4 regions of the Sporosarcina pasteurii genome follow, and region 1 is predicted to be linked to each of the others. Evidence: riboswitches for the same ligand, from Rfam matches in the RefSeq annotation. Region 1 holds a riboswitch; each other region holds the start of a gene.

Region 1 (5,529 bases):
TTGGTTTGCTTATGTTTAGCACCTGTATTTCATCGATTATTTACCGAGACGCAATAAATCCTTTCCTTTATATGTATCCGCATGAATAGGATTGTGCAAATGTGTACAAAACTAATCCTCAGTGCTAGTTTTAAAACAGTTCAAAGTGGAATAGGAACCTTGTGTCGATAATTTTGAAAGGGTGAATAAAATGCAGGTGACAGAGGCACTCATAGAAGCATTTTTAAATGGTAATGACGAAATAAAGTACATGTTTAATCAGAAAACAAAGGAAATTCTTATCTCAGAGGAGTCGGAAATCGGTAGGGATGATAACGATACAGGAGAATTCTTAGTGCCAATTCCACAAATGACTTCGTCTGAAGCATATGACTTAATGGTTGATTTCGCCAAAAAGCAAGAGCCAGAAGTTACCCAACGCTTAATAGATGCGCTTAATGGGAAAAAGCCTTTCCGTTCATTTAAGGATCAAATTAGAGGACAGGAAATTGAACAGGCATGGTACGACTATGAGAATGATTATGCCAAAAGAAAAATGTCGACGTGGTTAGAGCATTCTTTATGAGTGCCTGGCGCTGGTCATTCAGAGCAAGCTGAGACTGGATACGCTTTCTTTGACGAAAAGTTATGATATACTGGAATCAACTAAATAATAGACTCTTTTCTTATTAGGAGAGACGGAGGGAATTGGCCCGACGAAGTCTCAGCAACCTGCTAGCTGGTAAGGTGCTACATCCAACAGGCGAACCTGAATGATGAGAAGAAATTTTGCAAATGCACTCTTCTCTTAATCGGGAATAGTTTTTTATTTGGGAAAATTTCGGGAGGAATTACAATGACAAAGTTAAAACAGCTTTATGCAGAGCAATAACAATTGAAGGAGCAAGAGGTAACGGGGGCAGCATCTTCCATCCAAAGACACCATAAACTTGCGCAGTTGCAGAAGGAAATTGATTATTATGAACTGGGAGATACGATTTCACGGAAAGACATTCAGGTCAAACTGGCTGAAATCGAGGGAATTCAGGAAGAGATTAATCGTTTAACGGCAGTTGTAGAGGAGAAAAGACGTACGTTACTTACACATGTCTTCGGAGAACAAACAATCATTCAATGATAGAGCCATTGACGAGATGATTGTGGAGGATAATGCTAACTAAAAATAAAGAGCCTATCTCCTGTTTTTTACATGGAAATAGGCTTTTAATTTACCATATTATGATTTCCTCAAGATCTTCTCCATCGCTTTACCTTTTGCTAATTCATCAATGAGTTTGTCCAAAAAGCGAATTTCCTGCATCAATGGTTCTTCGATATTTTCCACTCGGATGCCGCAGACCACTCCTTTGATTAGCGTCCGTGAAGGATTCAATTGGGGCGCTTCTGCAAAAAAGGTCTCAAAGTCTATCTTTTTTTCGATTTGTGCTTCTAATTCTGCTTGGGAATATCCTGTCAACCAACGTATAATTTCATCAACTTCTGACTTTGTACGTTCTTTTCTCTCTGCCTTCGTAACATAATGGGGATAGACGCTAGAGAAGCTCATTGAATAAATTTTATGTTTGGTCATGAGATTGGCTCCTTTATATTTCTACTTATGGATAAATCATTTTATTGAGCATCAATAAAGATTGTAACAAGTATAACATTTTTTTATATAATGTTTTAAGGTATTATTGAAGCGTAAATATATTAACTATCAGTTAATCCTCCTCAAAATGAAAAAGGATTTTTTTATTTCTTTTTACGTGCGCAATATCCGCTGTTACAAAATGAATCGTCGATATGGATAATTCATGACCACCAAAAAACATCGGCTAAGCCCGATGTTTTTTGGAACTGCATAGGACATAGTTATACAGTTACTGCCGAATAATTTGAATGAGGTTGCCGCTCTTTATATTGGATTAAAATCTTATATTGTATCAATTCATTACTAATTTTTCAGTGAAAAACTGTCTAGTTTTCTGTAAAGGGTATTTCGACCAATTCCAAGAATACGCGCTGATTCAGCAACATTTCCGCCTGTTTTATTCATAGTTTCTAAAATCACTTTACGCTCCGTGTCTTGCAGTAAAGAGCCTGTCGTCTCTCGTTTTTGAAAATCCGATAAAATATAGTTTGGAAAAGATTGAATATCAATCGTATCGCCTGTAGATAAAAAGGCAGCTTCACGTATCGCACTACTCATTTGACGAACATTCCCAGGCCATGAATAATCTTCAATGAACTGCTCTGCAACAGGAGAGAAAGTAAGTGGGTATCTATGAGTCTCTCCCTGAATTTTAGATAATAATTTATAGGCAAATTGTAAGCGGTCTTCACGCTTTCGAAGTGGGGGCAGTACGATAGATATGCCTTGTAAACGGTAATATAAATCGGCACGAAAACTGCCTTCTTGCACTTTTTCCCAAAGGTCGGTATGTGTAGCAGTAATAAGTCGAACATCCACTTGAACAGACTTTACGCCACCGATTCTTTTCACTTTGAAATCTTGAAGGACCCGTAATAATGTGGTTTGTATATCAATAGGAAGTTCGGCAATTTCGTCTAGGAAAAGGGTGCCTCCATGTGCCTGTTCGAAGACGCCGGGTTGTCCCGATTGCTTTGCTCCTGTATATGCCCCAGCTTCATAGCCAAATAATTCACTTTCAGCCAGGCTTTTGGTAATGCCACCACAGTTGAGAGCGACGAATGGTTTTGTTGAACGTGTACTGGCTTGATGAATGGCTTGGCTTACCATTTCCTTTCCAGTGCCACTTTCCCCAGTAATTACAATTGTATAATCTGTTTTAGCGGCTTTTTTTGCTGTGGAAAGTGCTGACTTAAGTGTTTTATCCGCCCCATAAATGTCATTAAATGAATAGGAAGACGTGCTTTTTCTATCTGTAGTGAACTGTTTTGTAGCAGTTTTTATTTTTTCTGTATATGCAAAATTTTGGGGACGAGAATCATATACAATTGAAGCGAAAAAACATTTTTGTTCAGTACCTTTTGTGTAAAGCCGGATCAAAGAAGTGGAGCTGGTCTTCATGGTTCTAGATAGCAACTCGTCTGTGTTTGAGAACAATTCTTCTAGGTAAATCGGAGTGACTAACAAGTTATCTATCCGACATAGGCGATGTGCTTCACGATTCATCCCAATAACTTGTCCGTGTAAATCGACTGCAAATAAAGCTTCATAGTATTTTTTTGATTCTGGATAAAGGGAAAGGACAAGTTGTGGCTTAGGTTGACGGACGAGCATCCAGTTCTCTATGCTACGAGAAATGTTATCTACCATCCCAAGCATCGCAGGATGGTAGGCGCTAAAATGTCCACTTATATTCAAAACTGCATCCAATTCTCCAATAGAATTAAAAATAGGGGAACCAGCACAAAATAGCGTACGATGGGATGGTAAATAATGCTCACTACCAATAACAGTCAATGGTTTTTGCTCAATGGCAACAGTGCCCGCTGAATTCGTACCACGCATCTGCTCGGACCAACAAGCCCCGTTTTGTAAATTATTTTTTTCTGCTTCATCTAGAAATGAAAGATTACCTATGCTATTGAGTAAATAACCTGAGGAGTTAGAAATGGCAACAATTGTGTTGGAAGACTTTAAAGAATATGCCAAGCTTTCAATTGTCGGATGCATGCTATTCAATAAATCTCTTTTTTTCTCTTGTTGAAGTTTAAGTTCATATTCTTGGAGCATAGCTTCTTGCGTTTTAGCCAAGTTAGCACCGTGTTTTTTGCTCCGCTCCCAAGATTTTATCAAGTCTTTATTTGCCAAGACTGTATTCATTCTTCAACCTCCCTCGCAACAATTAACAGTAAATTCTAAATACATTAACAGGTTATCACAGTTTGAAGGTACAATCAATCGCGTTAAATCGGGACGAATTGACCCATCATCGAATAAGCATCAAAGATGGAGCCACGAAATCACCTTAAGTACAGTTGCAATATTCATACTAGTTACAAACCCTATTGAGCTAAATCTTTAAAAAACGGGAAGATAAGTATGTCAAAAACATTAATTGTAGAAAAGGAGATACAGCTAGATGGTCGTGTAAAGGATTTTTTACGTGGAAGTCCCAAGAAGCTATTTATTTGGTGGAGAGTTTGTCGAGTCTGTCTCTGGGGAAACATTTGAAACCGTGAATCCAGCAAGTAAAATCAGTTTGGGTAAATCTTGAATAATTATTGATTACTTATTAAAAATCAACAAAAATAATGACCGTCTCCTTAAAAAGGTAGGCGGTCATTTTTGGGTTTGAGATTATTACAAAGTCAACGAAATTCAATGTTAATCCTAGGTGAAGAAATTAGACTTCTAAATTAGAACCCCTTAACCAGTTAAAGGGAAGGTCTAGTGACAATAAAAGTACTATTAAACTAAGGCCTTTTGCTCCTGCACTTGCGCGGCTAGTTTATCTAAATGGTCTAAGGCATAATCCAGTGCATCAATTGCTTTATCAATATCTTCTTTAGAAATGTCTAAGGATGTACCTATACGTAAAGTGTTAGGGACAAAACCGCCAATTAATACGCCTTTTTCAAGCGCTTTTGAATTGATGATGTTAATTGGATACGTGCTTGGATCAGCCTCGTGACTTGTATTTCTATCAAGTTTTATAAAAGGAGTGTTTTTCTCATCTTTAACAAGTTCTACAATCCAGAGAACTCCAGCTCCAGCAACCAGACCCACAGTAGGGTGTTTGTCCTTTAACTCCAATAATTTCTTTTCGAAATATTTACCCGTTTCTTTTGCTTTTTCAACTAGGTTTTCTTCTATCATATATTCTATATTTGCACATACAGCAGCCATTGCGATGGGGTGGCCTGAATAAGTGGACACTGTTTCCCAACGGAATTGGTCCATAAATTCGGCGATTTCCTTATTAACTACCACGGCACCAGCTGGAATTGTTGAACTTGAAAGGCCCTTCGCCATTGTGACGATGTCCGGTGTAACGCCATAGTGCTGGTAATTAAACCATTTTCCTGTACGGCCAAAGCCTGTTAATACCTCGTCCACAATCCAAAGAATATCAAGGTCTTTCGTCAACTTTCGAATTTGCGGAATGTATTCTTTTGGCGGCATAATAGAACCAGCGCCCTGTGTGATTTCAGTTACCATAGCCGCTACTTGTTCAGGACCTTGGTTTTCAATCATTCGTCTCGTATAGGTTACACAAGCTAACTCTCCAGTCTCATCATGACATGACCCGTAGGTATGGCTAAGCGGGCAGCGCAAGCAGTTTGGAGAAGGTGCAACGGCAACTACACCATCTTGCTGACCAGGTATATGTCTTTGTTCTGAGTCAGGATTTGTCTCTGTAATTCCACTCCGGACCCCTTTTATTCGAGTTAGAGAAGATGCGCCTCTTGTCCATCCATGGAAAGCATGTTCTCTTGTTATGACATTCGGACGATTTTTATAAAGTCTAGCAATGAAGAGTGCTGTCTCGTTTGCTTCACTTCCAGTTGAAACAAATCTGATTTTTCCAGGCCAGCTTTCTTTTCCAAGAATATCTT
Region 2 (5,529 bases), 1.6 Mb from region 1:
TTGGGACGCCCCGTACCCCGCAACAACCGGCGCACCAAATGAAGCAACGACACTCATAATGGCCATAGACCCTGCAGAGATGACACTCATTTGAAGCCCTGCTGGAATTCCCAGCTTCAAAATACTCCCTACTTCCTGCTTTGACGGCAACGAAGGTTTTGAAAAAGGGACAAGATTCTTCGTTACCGTGAAATAAACACCTAGGCCAAACGCTACACCTTGAGAAAGAATTGTCGCATAGGCCGCGCCTTCAATTCCCCAGCCGAATACGCTAATAAACACGGGATCTAAGATCGTATTTAAAATGACGGCTGTCAATACAAAATAGAGGGGCGTTTTTGAATCACCTACTGAGCGGTAGACCGTTCCAATGAAATTATAGCCAAATAAAAACAACATCCCGATGAAGTTAATTTTCAAATAAGCAGAAGCCATGGGGACCATTGTTTCGGGCGTCCCAAGCCAACTTAAAATATGTTCTGATAAGACATATCCGGCGATACCTAATGAAATTGACATCAATGTAAGCATGACGACAAAGGCATTTAAGTATCGTTTGAGTCCTTCTTCGCTTCCTTTCCCTTTTTGTTGGGATAAAATCGTCAAAGCGGCGTTGTTTAAACCGATGACAAAAGATAGGACGGTAAAAACAATTGTGCCTGAAATCGCCACAGCCCCCAGTGCATCCGCCCCGATTAAATTCCCAATCCATAAACTATCAATAAATTGATAAGAAATTTGGAGTAAATTTGTCAATATAATAGGTGCTGAAGAAATGAACAGCTGTTTAACAATATTCCCTTCCGTAAAGTCATGTTGTTTTGCCATGTCCTACTCCCCTCTTGTACCTCCCGACCGCTCTAATTCAAGCAATTGTTCTTTCATCGTCAAACCTGCACGAAAACCGCCTAGTTTACCATCTTTCGTCAACACCCGGTGACACGGAACGACGATTAAGACCGGGTTTGCACCAATGGCTCCCCCAACCGCACGAACCGCTTTTGGTTTTTGAAGGCGTTCAGCAACGTCCGTATACGAAATCGTGTCTCCATAAGGGATTGTTTGCAATACTTCCCATACACTTTGCTGAAAAGGTGTCCCATACAAATCAAGCTGACCTGTAAAAATTTGACCTTTTCCATCTATAGTAGCACGTAGTTCATTTACATAAGGCTCTATGACCTCCTGATTTTCTTCCATAAGCGCATTGCGAACACGCTTCGCCACCCAATTGGAGAGCTCTTCGAAAGGAGCATCCGGCGTTCCGATGTAACATAATCCTTTTTCTGTCGCAGCCATATACATGGACCATTCCGCAAGTTGCACCTCTAACCAATAAACCGTTTGTTTCATATGTACTCCCCCCCATTCCTATCCTCTAATTTATAATCATTTTACATGTTTAACAGAATCTCTGCTTGTTTAATTCATCAAGTCGTGATAGCATAAATATAAATCTGTATCTTCCAACAATTTAATATTTTCATTTCTTATCCAGAGAGACGGAGGGATTGGCCCGATGAAGTCTCAGCAACCAGCCAGATGGCATTGGTGCTAATTCCAAAAGGTGTGATCGCCTTGAAGATAAGAAGATTGACTTCGTGATGATTAGGAGCACTCTTCTTATAGAGTGCTCTTTTTTTATTATAGAAAGGGAGGATTATATTGAAAAACAATCAGTTAGCCACTCAACTTGTCCAATTAGGAAATCGCAGTGATGCTAAAACAGGTGCGGTGAGTGCCCCAATTTATTTATCGACAGCTTTTGAACATACGGGCATTGGAGAATCCACGGGTTATGATTATTCTCGAACGAAAAACCCTACGCGTGCCCTTTTGGAAGAAGGTATCGCCAATTTAGAAAGTGGTGATGCAGGGTTTGCCTGTAGCTCCGGTATGGCCGCCATTCAGCTCGTCCTTTCAATATTTCGTTCGGGCGATGAACTCATTGTACCTGAAGATATTTACGGCGGCACATACCGTTTACTCGATGATTACGCGGATTTTTATTCAATTCAAACGACCTATACTGATTTTGCTAGCGTTGCCCAGGTAGAAGCATGTATTACACCAAAAACAAAAGCGCTATTTATTGAAACGCCAACAAATCCACTCATGGAAACGATTGATATTCAAGCATACGCGGCACTTGCTGAAAAGTATGAGTTACTCCTTATCGTAGACAATACGTTTCTAACGCCATATTTCCAAAGACCAATTGAGCTTGGTGCTCATATTGTTTTACACAGTGCTACTAAATATATTGGCGGCCATAATGATGTACTCGCAGGACTCGTTGTTGCGAAAGGGGATGCACTTTGCCAGCAATTAGGCGAGAATCATAATACGATTGGCGCAGTTCTTTCTCCAACCGATGCCTGGCTAACGATTCGCGGACTAAAAACGCTCCACTTGAGAATGAAACAACATGATGAAAATGCGAAAGAAATTGTGGCTTATTTAAAAACAGAGCCACTCGTGAAAGATGTGTTATATGCGGGGCAAGGCGGGATGGTATCTTTTCGTCTTCAAAAAAGCGAGTGGGTCAATCCGTTTCTGCAAAATCTCAACCTCATTACTTTCGCTGAAAGTCTTGGTGGCGTTGAAAGTTTTATCACGTATCCTGCCACACAAACCCATATGAGCATGCCGGAAGAAGACCGATTACGTCGCGGGGTTTGTAATAAACTACTGCGCTTTTCTGTCGGTGTAGAAGATTGCGATGATCTAATCGCGGATTTGAAACAAGTCTTTGCGAAATTAAAGCGCAAGGCCTATCAACAAACGGTCGTTAATTAGCAAACTTCGTTGTGCCTGCGAAATAAAAAGGCCGTCCAACCAGTCAAAATAGGCAGGTTGGACGGCTTTGAAAGTTAAGATTGTGGATAAAACGTTTTAGGAATTTGGCCAAAAGTACGTTTATGATAGAGAAGAGGATCTTTCTCGTTATTTTGGATATCTACTACTTCACCAATCATAATTGTATGGTCGCCAGCTTCAACTTTCTGATGAACTTTACATTGTAAAGTAGCTAATGAATCTTTCAGAACTGGTAAGCTTAGTTCGGACTTTTCCCACTCACATTGTGCAAAACGATCTGCAACACGACTTGCAAATAACTGACAGATGTCTCCTTGATCAGAAGCTAAAATATTCACTGAGAAACGCTCAACTTTTAAAAAGTCTTCATAGGATCCTGCATTTTTATCAATCGACCATAAAATAAGCAAAGGGTCTAGCGATACAGAAGCAAAAGAGTTCACCGTTAATCCCATCGGCTCATTTTGTTCGTTGAATGCTGTTACGACAGTGACACCCGTTGGATAATTTCCCATAACGGATTTGAAACTTTCTATCTTGTTGTCCATGATTCAAACCTCCATCATTATCTATCATCTATTATAGCGTACATGAAAATTGGCCAGTTGTGTCAATAAAATGCTTATTTTCGAATAAATCGACAACACCTTGTCAACTAAACTCGCACCTTGTCATTATTCTACTATACGAAGTACATGCAAGAGACGTTCCGATTTGTGAAAAACAAACGTGTAAAGTTGCGATTTACATATTAACTACCACACGTCTGTACACACCTTTTCCTGTACAGCGCAACTGCTCCCTTTATTTTGGTCTGCCTTTATACATAAAGATCCGGCGTCGTTTAAGTGCTGATTCTAGTTGTTGAATAAAGTTAGGATCAAGCCCTAATTTCTTAGCTTGATAATATGCCTTGATAAGTTCTTCATCTGTTAGACTTCTCATGATGCTGTACCGGAGTTCCCCTTTCTGGACGATTGTTAATGTCAGACAACGCGATAGTCCCTTACATTGATAAACCTGTTATACCAAGCCCCATTAGGTTAGTAACAGGAAATATTAAGTTTTTATTTTATATCAAAATAAAAGGAATAGTCAAACAAAAATAGAGCACAGCAATGATGTGCTCTTTTGATTGTTATTCATTCCGGAACTAAAGCCGTTACAACTCAGGAAACCTGATTATAATTATGCGTTTACTATTGTTTTTGTTTCGTTATAAAACGCCACAAAGCTTTCGACGACTTTGTCCAGGTAAGCGATTGTTGCTTCGTCTGTTAATTCTCCGGCTTCGTTGATTTTTTCATGAATTGAACCAATGTATACTTCATTTCCTGGTAAAATTTTCGGGGCTAATGCCGGGTTCGACAAGATTTCACGCAAGTGTAATTGGGCACGTACACTGCCTAAAACACCCATTGACGAGCCTACGATGAATGCAGGTTTATTTTGCAGCAAGTAGTCACCGCCGCGTGATAACCAATCAATTGCATTTTTCAATGGTGCTGGAATAGAGAAATTGTATTCAGGAACTGCAAATAGAACTGCGTCGGAATCTTTAATTTCCGCTTTAAAATCTACTACGTCGTCTGATGGATTGTTTTCATTGTCGACTCCGTACATTTCCAAATTATTCAAGTAAACAGGTGTAATTTCTAATTTATCCGCATAACGTTGTCCCATATATTCAACCAACTTTAAGTTAAATGAACTTGAACTAGTACTCCCGATAATTGCTTTTATTTTAATTGTCATGTTACAAAACTCCCTTTTCTATTTATATATGATTCCTCGGAAAAACTGTCTTGAATTCATACTAATTAGTAGTATGCAATATTATTTTAGAAAAGGGAATTATTTTGCTCATTTATAGTCCCCATATTGATGCGCGAATTAAACGAAAAGACCTTTCACCAGTTTTATCGATGAAAGGCCTTGAGAGATTGCAAACGATTATTCCTCTTTCTCATACCACGGATTTAAATGAATGAGTACCTCGTCCACATCTTCATTTTGTTCCATAATGGTTTTCTTGATTTCACGAATAATATCGTGTCCTTCTTGAATGGTTAACGTCCCATCGACACCAATCCGCAAATCGACCAAAACATAATGGCCGTGTTCCCTAGCGCGAAGTCGGTCAATTCTTTTCACTTCAGGAACCGACAGTATTAGCTCTGTAAAACTGTCCAATCGTTCTTGCTCCACACTTTTCTCCATTAATGTATCAAGTGCTTCTTTCCCCATGCCATAAGCAAGTTTGAAGACTAAAATCGTGACAATGATGCCGGCAATTGGATCCCCGTAAGATAGGATTTTAATCCCATAATGGTCACCAACAAGTGCGAGTCCAATTCCTGCAACTGCGGCCAGTGATGCATACACATCCGCCAAATGGTCATAAGCCGTTGCGATTAACCCTTTACTATTGACCCTTTTACCAATCCGAATTGTATATACGTATAAAACTTGTTTTGCCACAAGTGACACAATCGCTGTAATAAATGCAATAATACTCGCCTTTTCCGGTTCCGCAAAGAAAGCTGAAATCGACTCATAGGCAATATAAATTGCAGCCAATCCCAAGATAATCGCCACAATCGCAGAGCTAATCACTTCCGCTTTTCCGTGCCCATATGGATGGTCCTCATCCGCCGGGCGCTGAGAAATCCGCATCGATGTCAATGCAGCGCCACTCGCCACCACGTC
Region 3 (5,529 bases), 210 kb from region 1:
AATGATTTTCATACAACTGCGGATAATTTGATATCGCATCTTGTGCGATTCGAATCGCTTCCGCCTCATCATCATGTAAAATAGGAATGAGCGACTCGGCAAACCGCGCTAAATTCCAACCACCAATGGGCGGCTGATTTTGGTAAGCATAGCGACCACGTCTATCAATTGAACTGAACACTGTTGCGGGATGGTACGTATCCATAAACGCACACGGTCCATAATCAATCGTCTCACCGCTAATTGTCATATTATCCGTATTCATCACACCGTGAATAAACCCAACAAGTTGCCACTTAGCAATTAACGATGCTTGCCGTTCAATCACTTTCTCAAGTAATGCTAAATAACAATTGTCTGCATCATTCGCCTCTGGATAATGGCGTTCAATTGCGTAATCCGCCAGTTTCTGAAGGTCTTCGTCCGTTCCCCAGTTAATTGCAAATTCAAACGTACCGACGCGTAAATGACTTTTTGCCACACGAGTTAAAATTGCCCCTGGTAGCACCGTTTCTCGCATAATGCCTTCTCCTGTGGTCACAACAGCTAAACTGCGTGTCGTTGGAATGCGAAGTGCATGCATCGCTTCACTAATAATATACTCGCGTAACATCGGTCCAAGTGCAGCCCGTCCATCTCCTCCTCGGGAATACGGCGTTCTTCCTGAACCTTTTAATTGTATATCCACTCTTTCATCTTTTGGCGTCAGTTGTTCACCAATTAACATCGCACGTCCATCGCCAAGCATCGTAAAATTACCAAATTGGTGACCTGCATATGCTTGAGCAAGCGGCATGGCACCTCGAGGCATTTCATTGCCCGCAAAAATAGCAGTCCCGCTGCTCCCTTTAAGCGCCTCAGCGTTTAAACCAAGTTCGTGCGCCAACGCGTCATTGAACAACATCTGCTTTGGTTCCTGTACAGGATTCGGCTCCATTAACGTGAAAAATTTTTCTGGCAGTCGCGCATAACTATGATCAAAACGCCATCCTGCGTCTACATGATTCGATTGATTGTCCATACTCTACTCCTTTTTTTCATCATAGAACTGAAATTAGTTTTTACTGTTCATAATCAAATATACACATTGTACTGCCTGACAGAGGGCGAACAGTTGCGTTCATTTTATGTAATCTTCGAATGATGGAAGTGACGAGCAATTTCTTCAACAACTGGGATGCTGTTTCTTGTTGACGTGTCAAACATTACAAATGTACAGATGGATTTTGTCATTACTTCATTATTCTCATTATAAATGACTTGTTTTAATGAAAAACTTTTCGTCCCCATTTTCATTGGCTTCGTTTTGATGGTTAAACGTTCTCCTAGCTGAGCTTCTTTTACATATTCAACTTCTAACTTCAAAATAACCGCTGCAATATTCCTTGCTACCATTGCAGAAAAAGGGATATTGATGCTGCGAAACCACTCCGCACGCTCGTTTTCCAAATGCTCAATATACCTTTTGTAGTTCATATGATTGAAAATATCAATATCTTCATTCATTACTTGAATTTCTGTAGAGATTTTCACCGGTGTTGTCCCTCCCAAAATCGTTCTAGGTCATAGATTATAAACAAAAAAGCAACGCTTACTCTATTCGTACGTTACTTTTTTTCTACGATATTAAAATGCTTTTTGATATATTCTCTTTCCTCTTCGACAGACATGATTCCATATGCCTTACCAATGGTTCCGTTTTGTAAATTCCAAATCGCATTATGATCAGAATCGACTTGAGAAAAATCATTCTTTTCCCATCTCTTTAGAATACTTAAATAAACATCAGCATGTATATAGTTGTTTTGATTCAATTCCACTACTTCGATTAAACGTAGCACGCGCTCTTGAGTCAGTGGAAGGAATCCCCATTTCTGATCAGCAAGAACTTTTTGATGCGACATATCATGAATCGCTTGTTGCACATTTTCTTCAGCTAGTCCATCTGGAAACTCTTCCTCGATAGGCATATCTCTTATGTCATCAATTTGAATGATTGTCTCCTCTAGTTCTTTACCATCTTGATTCTGCGCTACCGCTGTGTTCTCTGAGACAGTAACATTACTTTTATTCCATTTAATGAAAACGCTATGGCCAATCAAACTAAATAACACAATGCCCAATGTTATAAAGATAACTTTCTTATTTCTCAATGTCTTCACTCCCATACCAATAGTATTATACTAAAAGTTGGAAAGCAATCACCGTTTTATTCACTATCTTCCTAAATTTCAATCTCCAGGTTCTTTTCACCCATTTTCAAATATTCCTTCAAATACGCTTGACTCTTTCAAAAAAGAGAGATAAGCTTCTATCTAATGTTACATCATTAATGACAGGTAATATCATCGGTATTCCATAAATTAATTAAATATTGCTTCTTATCAAGAGAGGTGGAGGGACTGACCCTTTGAAACCTCAGCAACCAGCAAATTCATTGTATGGTGCTAATTTCAGTAGAATACATGCGTATTCTAGAAGATGAGATGGCTGAAACTACTAACCTTTTGGTATTTCACCCTCTTCTCATCTGTGAGAAGAGGGTTTTATTTTTACAAAAGATTTGCATGTCGAAAGAGGTGATATTTTTGACAATTGATGTTCATTTACCTGATCTTTTATTCGTCCGAAAAATTGAAGTATCTTTTCAAATTAACCGGGGCGTTTACAATACGATTGATGCATGGTTTTACGAAAATGGACACATCGATGTTTTGGAAAGACGTCAACATATTCTAACGTTTTTGCAATATATAAAAGCGAAATTGGAAAAAGAACAATCAGGCAAGCGCCTTCATTTCCCAGGCGGTTTAACAAATACGTTGGAAAATTATGTAGCCCTTCAAAAAATCGGATAAAACCATAACAGAAAAATCTTAGGAGGAATTCATAATGACTAAAAAGAGAATTTTATTAAACGCATTTGAAATGAACTGCCCAAGTAACCAATCCCCCGGACTTTGGTCACATCCAGACGGAGAAGCACATCGTTATACAGATATCAACTATTGGATTGAGTTTGCAAAATTATTGGAAGAAGCACAGTTTGACTCGATTTTTTTAGCAGATGTCCTCGGACCATATGATGTATACGAAGGGAAAAGAGATGCAAGTCTTAGGCAAGCAGTCCAGTCCCCCATCAATGACCCGCTACTCATCGTTCCGGCCATGGCAGCCGTAACAAAGAATTTATCCTTTGGAATTACTGCGTCCGTCACACATGAACATCCTTATACATTTGCCCGCCGTATGTCAACGTTAGATCATCTAACAAAAGGTCGGGTTGGTTGGAATGTTGTGACGTCTTATTTGAAAAGCGCAGCACTTAATATGGGACTTGATGAACAAATTGCACACGATGAGCGCTATTCAATCGCTGAAGAATATTTGGAGGTTTGTTATAAATTATGGGAACAAAGCTGGGATGAAGATGCTGTCGTTCGGGACACAAAAAGAATGATGTACGTTGACCCTGATAAAGTCCATGACATTCAACATAAAGGAAAGTATTTCACCGTTCCAGGGGCTCATTTATGTGAACCTTCCCCGCAACGTACACCCGTCATTTATCAAGCTGGTTTATCGCCAAGAGGCAGTGCATTTGCCGCACAACACGCTGAAGGAATTTATGTATCGATGCCAACAACTGATATTGCCCGTAAGTTTGTCGATAAAATACGCGGTCAAGCAGATGAATACGGAAGAAGTGGCAAGGACATTAAAGTATACAGCCTCTTTACACCCATCGTCGGCCGAACGCAAGAAGAGGCAGAGGCTAAGTATGAAGATTACAAACAGCATATTAGTATCGAAGGCGCTTTGAGCTTATTTAGCGGATGGACTGGAATCGATTTATCCGAGTACGATTTGGATGAGGAACTACAATTTATTGAGAATGATTCTATGCGTTCGCGTGTCGAGATTTTCACAAAAGTAGATCCAAACAAAAAGTGGACCATTCGCGAGATTGGTGAGTTTGTAGGCATTGGCGGTATCGGTCCTGTAGTGGTTGGAACCCCTGAAAAAATTGCAGATGAAATGGAACGTTGGGTAAATGAAGCCGATGTGGATGGATTCAATATCACCTATGCAATTAAACCAGGCTCCTTTAAAGACTTTGCAGAACTAGTCGTTCCAGCTTTACAAGCGCGCGGATTAGTTCGTGAAAAAGGCGAAGTCCAAGAAACAACAATGCGTGGAAACTTATTTGGAACGGATCGTTTACCAGAAAATCACCCGGGAAAGAAGTTTTCTAAAGTAACTGTTTAAAAGATATAGGAGGAAAGTAAAATGAGAAAAATCATATTGAATTTGGTAGTATTATCCACATTGCTCATCCTTGCTGCTTGTACGTCCAGTGAGGCGAGTGGCGACAAAAAAGAGTTGAAAATCGGCGCAACGTCAGGACCGTACGCGGATCAATTAAGAGAAAGTATCATTCCATTACTAGAAAAAGACGGTTATACCGTAAAACTCGTTGAATTCAATGACTATATCCAACCAAATCGTGCATTAGATGAAGGCAGTATCGATGCAAACGTCTTTCAAACATCCGTTTATTTAGAAGCTTTTAATAAAGAACATAACACGAATTTAGCAATTGGAGATGCTGTACCTACCGCACCAATCGGTCTTTATTCTGAAAAACATAAAGACGTTTCTGATGTGAAAGAAGGGATGAAGTTAATCTTATCAAACGATCCAGTTAGTATGGCAAGAGCTCTTCAAATGCTAGATCGATTTGGATGGATCACACTTGCTGGTGAAATTGACCAGTCCCGAGCCTCTGAAAACGACATCGTTGAGAACAAGTATAATTTAGAAATTATTGCGATGGATGGTGCACAGCTCCCCCGCTCTTTGGGAGATACTGACTTTGCATTCATTAACGGAAATTTCGCACTTGCTTCGGGCTTAAATTTAGAAGATGCCGTTCTGTTAGAAGATACACCGCCTGAATTTATGAATAACATTGCCTTCCGTGAGGATGATTTAGAGGAATCATTTGCAGAAGCAATTTTAAATGCCTATCACTCTGAGGCATTCTTACAATATACAAATGAACAGAATGCGGGATTTACAAAACCTGATTATCAGAAATAGGAGGTCTTTCTTTGATTGAACTCGTGAATGTTACGAAAACGTATGAAAATGTCACAGCCGTTGACAATGTCAACCTAACAATCCCCAAAGGAGAAATCTTTGGCATCATCGGTTATAGTGGCGCTGGAAAAAGCACGTTACTAAGATGTATTAATTTACTTGAAAAACCGACGGAAGGTCAAGTGCTTATAAATCACACAGATTTAACCGCTTTATCTAAATTAGAAGTACGGAAAGAGCGTTTGAAAATCGGAATGATTTTTCAACACTTTCATTTAATAAGTTCTGCGAAAGTGTATGACAACATTGCCTTTTCGATGTTGGCAGCTGGAAAGACGAAAGATGAAATCAAAGAGCGCGTTCCAGAGTTACTTGAAATGGTTGGTCTTTCCGATCGTGCAGACCATTTCCCCGCTCAATTATCTG
Region 4 (5,529 bases), 1.6 Mb from region 1:
TCACCGGCGTTAAATAACCAATCCCCAGACCAATGCCCATCACAATCCCGTAGGAAATATAAATACCAATCAGTGACTTTTGATAAATAAAGAAACCTGTTCCGGCCATTCCAACGACAAAAAATAGCGCCGCAAGCAGAGATGACTTATGAATGTCTTTTTCCACGAATCTTCCACCAAAAGCGGCGGACATGCCCAGAACGAAAATCGCTAAACTAAATGCCCATTCCACTTCACCAATAGGTTTTCCAATGTAGGAAGCAATGTCATTCTTAAACAACGACCAGCAGTAAACTGTACCAATACTACAGTGAATCAATAACGCAGGCAGTACAGCACGCATCCATTTATTCTCTAATCTACCCATATAACAATCCCTCTTCCTTCGCCATAATAACGAACATAAATAATTAAAACTGTAAACTAATTCGCTTTTAGGGTGAAAATGAACATAAAAATAACCTTTCAACGTTACAATTAAACCTATTCACGAATATAGATGGGATTATTATATATCATCTTCGCACAAAAAAACAGTCTAATTGTGACTGTTTTACAACAGAGTGATTTTTTCTGAGAAGATTACCGGAATTTAAAAGCGCACGCAGTTTCTGCCATCCTTTTTTGCTCTATACAAAGCCTGATCTGCTTTTCGAAATAATTCTTTCTCATTTGCATATTATAATGCCGTTTTGAATCTCTTGAGGACAAACAGCAATGTAATTAACGCCTACCCCAGTCTTGCGTAAATCACCGCCATTTTCATTGGAGAAACTAACCCACGATTGATTCTGGGCAATAATAACCCCTTCGTGATCCAATACAGCGATTTGATCTACTAGTGAATCGAGAACCGCTAGACTAAAAGGTTGCATCATCTCATCTCCTTTCTCTATAAACTTATGGCTAGGTTTTAGAACAGTTCGATATTCAATGGGAACCTAGCACTTTTATCAATAAAAAAGAGCCCTGTCCTCGTAAGGAGCATGGGCTTGGTCGCTTGTCATTATAGTAGCATATTCTGTTGATTACTTATATCGATAAGAACTCTGTATTGCAGCATAAATCATGGATAGGTAACTACCCTCTCTTAAGCCTTTACGCGATACTCCAAATTATGCTTTTTCAGTGTTTCATCTTCACCGAATAGGAAATGTTTCTCCATATCTGGGGAGTATCTTGAGTTGATTGTTTCCACGCCGACCGCTTCCGCTACAGCGCGCAACATTGCCGGGGAGGCACCACAGCATAACCCAATATAATTTACACCAATTTCTTTTGCCGCTTTTGCCCACTCAGCTAATTCATAACGGTTATGATAAAGCGGGTCTAGCGCAGTTGGGAATGTTGTTTCTAATGGGAGTTCACAACTGCAACCTGCATCTGGTAAATTGAAAAATGTAGGATTTTCTTCTGTCGTACGGTAAGGGATTGGCAATGCCCCAACATAGCCTTCCACGTTTTGTCGGATTTTTTCAAGGTATGGTTGCATCGTATCCGGACCACGGAAACAGTTCATCCCTACAACTAGCGCACCTTTTTCAGAAAGGATTCTACAAGATTCCTCCACCGTATAGCCATCTCTTAAAATATTTTCTCCCATCAATCCTAACGTGATGACTGCAGGTAAATCATGCTTTAAAATCTCCTCTAAAGCAATCACAGCTTCTTCATGGTAATAAAACGTCTCACCATTAATGAAGTCAACTTCCTCTTCCTTACACCATTTTACCATTTCAGCGAACATGCTTCTCACTTGGTCTTTTGATGCCGGATCTTCTGGGTCAAAAATATTCGTATTTGAAATATTCCCCGCTACCAACGCTTCCTCTGTCGGATGTTCTTTGGCAACTTCTTTCGCCAAACGAATCGCATTTCTATTCAATGGTTCCAATAATTCCTCTTTCCCAATAATACGCATTTTTTCTCTGTGGGCATTATACGTAAATGCCAACACAACATCTGAGCCAGCATTCATAAAATCCCTATAAGTCTGTTTCAGCGCATCGGGATTATCTAGCGCAACCTCGGGCACAAATGAACCTGCTTGTAAATAACCTCTTCGCTCTAATTCAAATAAATACCCTTCTCCTACAATTACCGGACCGTCTTTTAACCTTTGCTCCAAACTGCGTTTCATTTCATTTCCTCCTCTTTAATAAGTCGTGCTTTTTATATTTACCAAAAATAAAACCCCTTCTTTTGATAAGAAGAGGTTGATGGTATCAATGTTTCACTCTTCTTATCTCCAAGCTGTACGCTACTGGAATTAGCACAGTACTTTAAAAGTCTGTTGCTGAGGCTTCAAAGGGCCAGTCCCTCCACCTCTCTGGATAAGAAAGTTGCTTATTAAGTTGGTAATGAATACTTTACATATCTTTTAACTGAATGTCAATGTTATTCTGAATATACAAAAATTAACTCACCTCTAAAACAATACAAAATTGCATTGGAACCAAGCACTCAAAATCAACGTCATATGTTTTCGCCGAAAATCCCAGCTTTTGTTCATTGATTGGGTTGTTCATTATCTAGAGAGAAGTTCGTTTTAGAAAAGGATGAAACTTTTTTTGAAAAGGTATAAATTTCACGGATTCTTGATATACATCAAGTCTAAATTTGGGTAATCTATATATACTACTTCAGTTAAAATCAATTTATTAAATTTGCTGACGGCTGAAGCAAAGAAAAGGTGATTGTAGTTGGAAGATTTTTTAGCATCAAAAAGAAATACAAGTGGTTTCTCACATAGTAAAATCATTTTGACCGGAGAACATGCAGTTGTTTATGGAAATCCGGCTATTGCGCTGCCATTTCCACTCAAAGTGGAGGCTATCATTGAAGAAATAACAAGTGACATCATCGTAGAATCTACGTTTTATACCGGACCGTTGGAACAGATTCCTACAAAATTAAAAGGAATCAGCGCCTGTATCCAACAAGTTTTGAGCGATTTAAATCGTCCTTGTGACAAACTAAAGATAACGATTCATTCCCAAATTCCTATTGGGAAAGGTCTTGGATCTAGTGCGGCGATTGCTGTCGCGATTGTCAGAGGATTATTTTCCTTTTTCGAAACGAAGTTAGATGACGAGACACTGGCAGCCTTTGTACATACTGCTGAAGTGTATGCTCACGGGAATCCAAGTGGCATCGATATGGCTACAGCGATGAGCGATACACCCATCTGGTTTCAAAACGGAGACATTGTTCGTCTCGAAGTCACTTCCCCTCTCCATTTTGTAATTGCTGATTCAGGAAGGATTGGTAATACGCAAAAAACAGTGAGTCGGGTCAGAGCGCTATACGATAAAGATGAAGTTTTAAAGGAAAACTCATTGAGAAGAATGAAAGAAATTGCTTTTGCCGCTAAATCTGCCATGGCCAAAGGGGATATACTGGAACTCGGCAAACTCCTTAATAAAAATCATTCTGAATTGATTCGAATTGGCGTGAGTGATGATGGGTTGAATCAACTTGTCCATACTGCGAAAAAAGCGGGAGCGCTTGGGGCCAAATTAACAGGTGGCGGTGATGGGGGCTGTATGCTTGCTTTGACGGACTCAAAGGAGAAAGCGGAAGAAATTTCAAGTGCGCTAGCTTCTGCAGGCGCACATCAAACGTGGTGCTTTACAATTGAATCTTAGGTAAATGATTTAATAGAATAGACAATACGTTTTACATTTATGGCGAATCATTCATTCCTCCAAAATGGATGATTCTTTTTTCAAACTTGATGTACGTCAAGTTTTTTTGATGCCTTTCATGTAAACTACACATATCTTCCCTCTTGAGAATGATTCTCAATTTCATTTACAATAGGATATATCATAGAAAGGATGTGTCATTTTATGAGTCATCATAAAAAAGGACATCAAAATACCCAAGATCATGAAAAAGAAAATATTGAGGTATGGGAAGATCTCGTTCATATAAAGGATTTGCTTTTAGCATTACTAATCTGTTCCGTCACGACACTCAGCGGTTATTTTATTGCCCCAAGTGAACCCCCTAAACCATTATTTTTTGGTTTGTTCGGAGCCTTGATTGGCTTTTTAATTACGAGTATAATCATACAGCCGAAACGAACTTTTAATGGGACAAAGGAGGAGAAATAATATGGATATAACCTTACTTTTGCAAATGGTTGGTATCGCAATGCTCGCGGCGATTATTTATACGATTATTGGCGTTGCGCCTGGAACGGATGAGACGGCAACCATTGCCCCAGTCATATTGGTCCTAGTATTATCCGGACTAGAGCCAATCCTTGTCCTTACTTTCTTTATGTCTGCCATTGTTTCTAGTAAATTGACAGATTCCATTCCTGTCGCTCTAGCTGGAATTCCCGGGGGCGTCATGGCGACCCCGCAAGTAGAGCATGCACTTATCTTAAAAAAACATGGCCTAACGGATGTAACGATTCGAAAAATGGCTTCGGGTTCTGTCATTGGGACACTCGTTTCTGTGCCTGTGAGTTTATTATTTGCTCATGCACTCATCCCGTTCGCTGATGTCATTAAGGAATACGGGAGCTCATTGTTTTTTGCTGGCGCGATTATACTAGCACTCATAAGTAAAAATCGCTGGGTAGCACTAGTATCGATTCTCCCCTTCGCACTTTTAATCGAAGGGTTACGCCATCTCTATTGGGATACTGGCGTAGTACCAGCGGGAACGAATGTATTTATTTCTTTCTTCCTCGGCATTACAATTGGTCCAATGATCGTAACTTTGTTTGGATTGTTAAACAAGGAAAAAAGAGATCGATTAGAACGATTTGGGAAAAAAGACATCTATTTTAAACAAGAGAAGATAGATGGAATAAAAGCAAATCCATTTACCATTTTAACTAAGAAGGAGATTGGATTCAGTTCTTTATCCTCAGCGATTGGCTCCATTGCGTTTATTCTGAGCCCTGTCGGTTTAACGACATTTCTCGGGGAAGTGTTTACGAGTAGAATAAAGGACCCGGTAAAGAAAGCGTCTCTTGCCATTGCCTCTATGGATGCATTGGCAAATGCCACTTATATTTCGGGTGTGTTGATCCCACTCATTGCGCTTGGAATTCCATTGTCTCCGACGGCAATGGGCCCTGGTAATCCTTTATTTAACGCACCACCCGTTTTCACCATCGATCATAATCTCCACCATATTCTTTCAAATGGTGACTTTATTTCGGCTACTTTAGTTGGTGCAATCGTTGCCCTGGCCATTACTTATTTCCTTACGATCAAATATTCTAGGCAAATTTGTATTTTTGTTTTCAAACGGATTCCACACGAAGCGATGCTCGGTTTATTCTTTAGTTTAGTCCTCCTTCTCGCCTTTATGGATGGCGGTTGGATGAATGTGGCCGGTGTTTTTCTTGTTGGATTTGTTGCGGGAACACTACATCGTACAGGGGTCAATTACGGGGTACAATTTATGACACTTTATTCTGCACCGTGGATTATTTCACTGCTTGCAAATCTTTAATTTTGAAAGGAAAGATGACATGCCTGAACATAGAAAGTTTGAACAGGTGAC

Evidence for each region. Region 1 has a riboswitch for S-adenosylmethionine ahead of AB1H92_RS05525 (hypothetical protein). Riboswitches for the same ligand answer to the same signal wherever they lie in the genome.
Region 2: another riboswitch for S-adenosylmethionine. It lies ahead of AB1H92_RS13830 (methionine biosynthesis PLP-dependent protein); the one in region 1 lies ahead of AB1H92_RS05525 (hypothetical protein).
Region 3: another riboswitch for S-adenosylmethionine. It lies ahead of AB1H92_RS04600 (hypothetical protein); the one in region 1 lies ahead of AB1H92_RS05525 (hypothetical protein).
Region 4: another riboswitch for S-adenosylmethionine. It lies ahead of AB1H92_RS14010 (homocysteine S-methyltransferase family protein); the one in region 1 lies ahead of AB1H92_RS05525 (hypothetical protein).

What each region holds. Positions count from the first base shown of each region.
Region 1 is NZ_CP160452.1:1,222,153-1,227,681, forward strand. Features, by position in the region: gene AB1H92_RS05520 (UPF0158 family protein) at 191-565, shown strand; SAM riboswitch class I at 663-762, shown strand; gene AB1H92_RS05525 (hypothetical protein) at 875-1,117, shown strand; gene AB1H92_RS05530 (DUF2200 domain-containing protein) at 1,217-1,570, opposite strand; gene AB1H92_RS05535 (sigma-54-dependent Fis family transcriptional regulator) at 1,937-3,793, opposite strand; gene AB1H92_RS05540 (aspartate aminotransferase family protein) at 4,382-5,529, opposite strand, start outside.
Region 2 is NZ_CP160452.1:2,873,342-2,878,870, forward strand. Features, by position in the region: gene AB1H92_RS13820 (MATE family efflux transporter) at 1-828, opposite strand, end outside; gene AB1H92_RS13825 (methylated-DNA--[protein]-cysteine S-methyltransferase) at 832-1,353, opposite strand; SAM riboswitch class I at 1,488-1,591, shown strand; gene AB1H92_RS13830 (methionine biosynthesis PLP-dependent protein) at 1,666-2,799, shown strand; gene AB1H92_RS13835 (flavin reductase family protein) at 2,874-3,368, opposite strand; gene AB1H92_RS13840 (sporulation histidine kinase inhibitor Sda) at 3,625-3,765, opposite strand; gene AB1H92_RS13845 (NADPH-dependent FMN reductase) at 4,009-4,575, opposite strand; gene AB1H92_RS13850 (cation diffusion facilitator family transporter) at 4,774-5,529, opposite strand, start outside.
Region 3 is NZ_CP160452.1:1,007,370-1,012,898, reverse strand. Features, by position in the region: gene AB1H92_RS04615 (YdiU family protein) at 1-1,021, opposite strand, end outside; gene AB1H92_RS04610 (thioesterase family protein) at 1,126-1,533, opposite strand; gene AB1H92_RS04605 (DUF6241 domain-containing protein) at 1,608-2,153, opposite strand; SAM riboswitch class I at 2,379-2,488, shown strand; gene AB1H92_RS04600 (hypothetical protein) at 2,589-2,858, shown strand; gene AB1H92_RS04595 (LLM class flavin-dependent oxidoreductase) at 2,893-4,269, shown strand; gene AB1H92_RS04590 (MetQ/NlpA family ABC transporter substrate-binding protein) at 4,291-5,103, shown strand; gene AB1H92_RS04585 (methionine ABC transporter ATP-binding protein) at 5,115-5,529, shown strand, end outside.
Region 4 is NZ_CP160452.1:2,905,808-2,911,336, forward strand. Features, by position in the region: gene AB1H92_RS14000 (OFA family MFS transporter) at 1-367, opposite strand, end outside; gene AB1H92_RS14005 (hypothetical protein) at 669-875, opposite strand; gene AB1H92_RS14010 (homocysteine S-methyltransferase family protein) at 1,091-2,140, opposite strand; SAM riboswitch class I at 2,240-2,340, opposite strand; gene mvk (mevalonate kinase) at 2,703-3,647, shown strand; gene AB1H92_RS14020 (hypothetical protein) at 3,852-4,118, shown strand; gene AB1H92_RS14025 (tripartite tricarboxylate transporter permease) at 4,120-5,478, shown strand; gene mvaD (diphosphomevalonate decarboxylase) at 5,498-5,529, shown strand, end outside.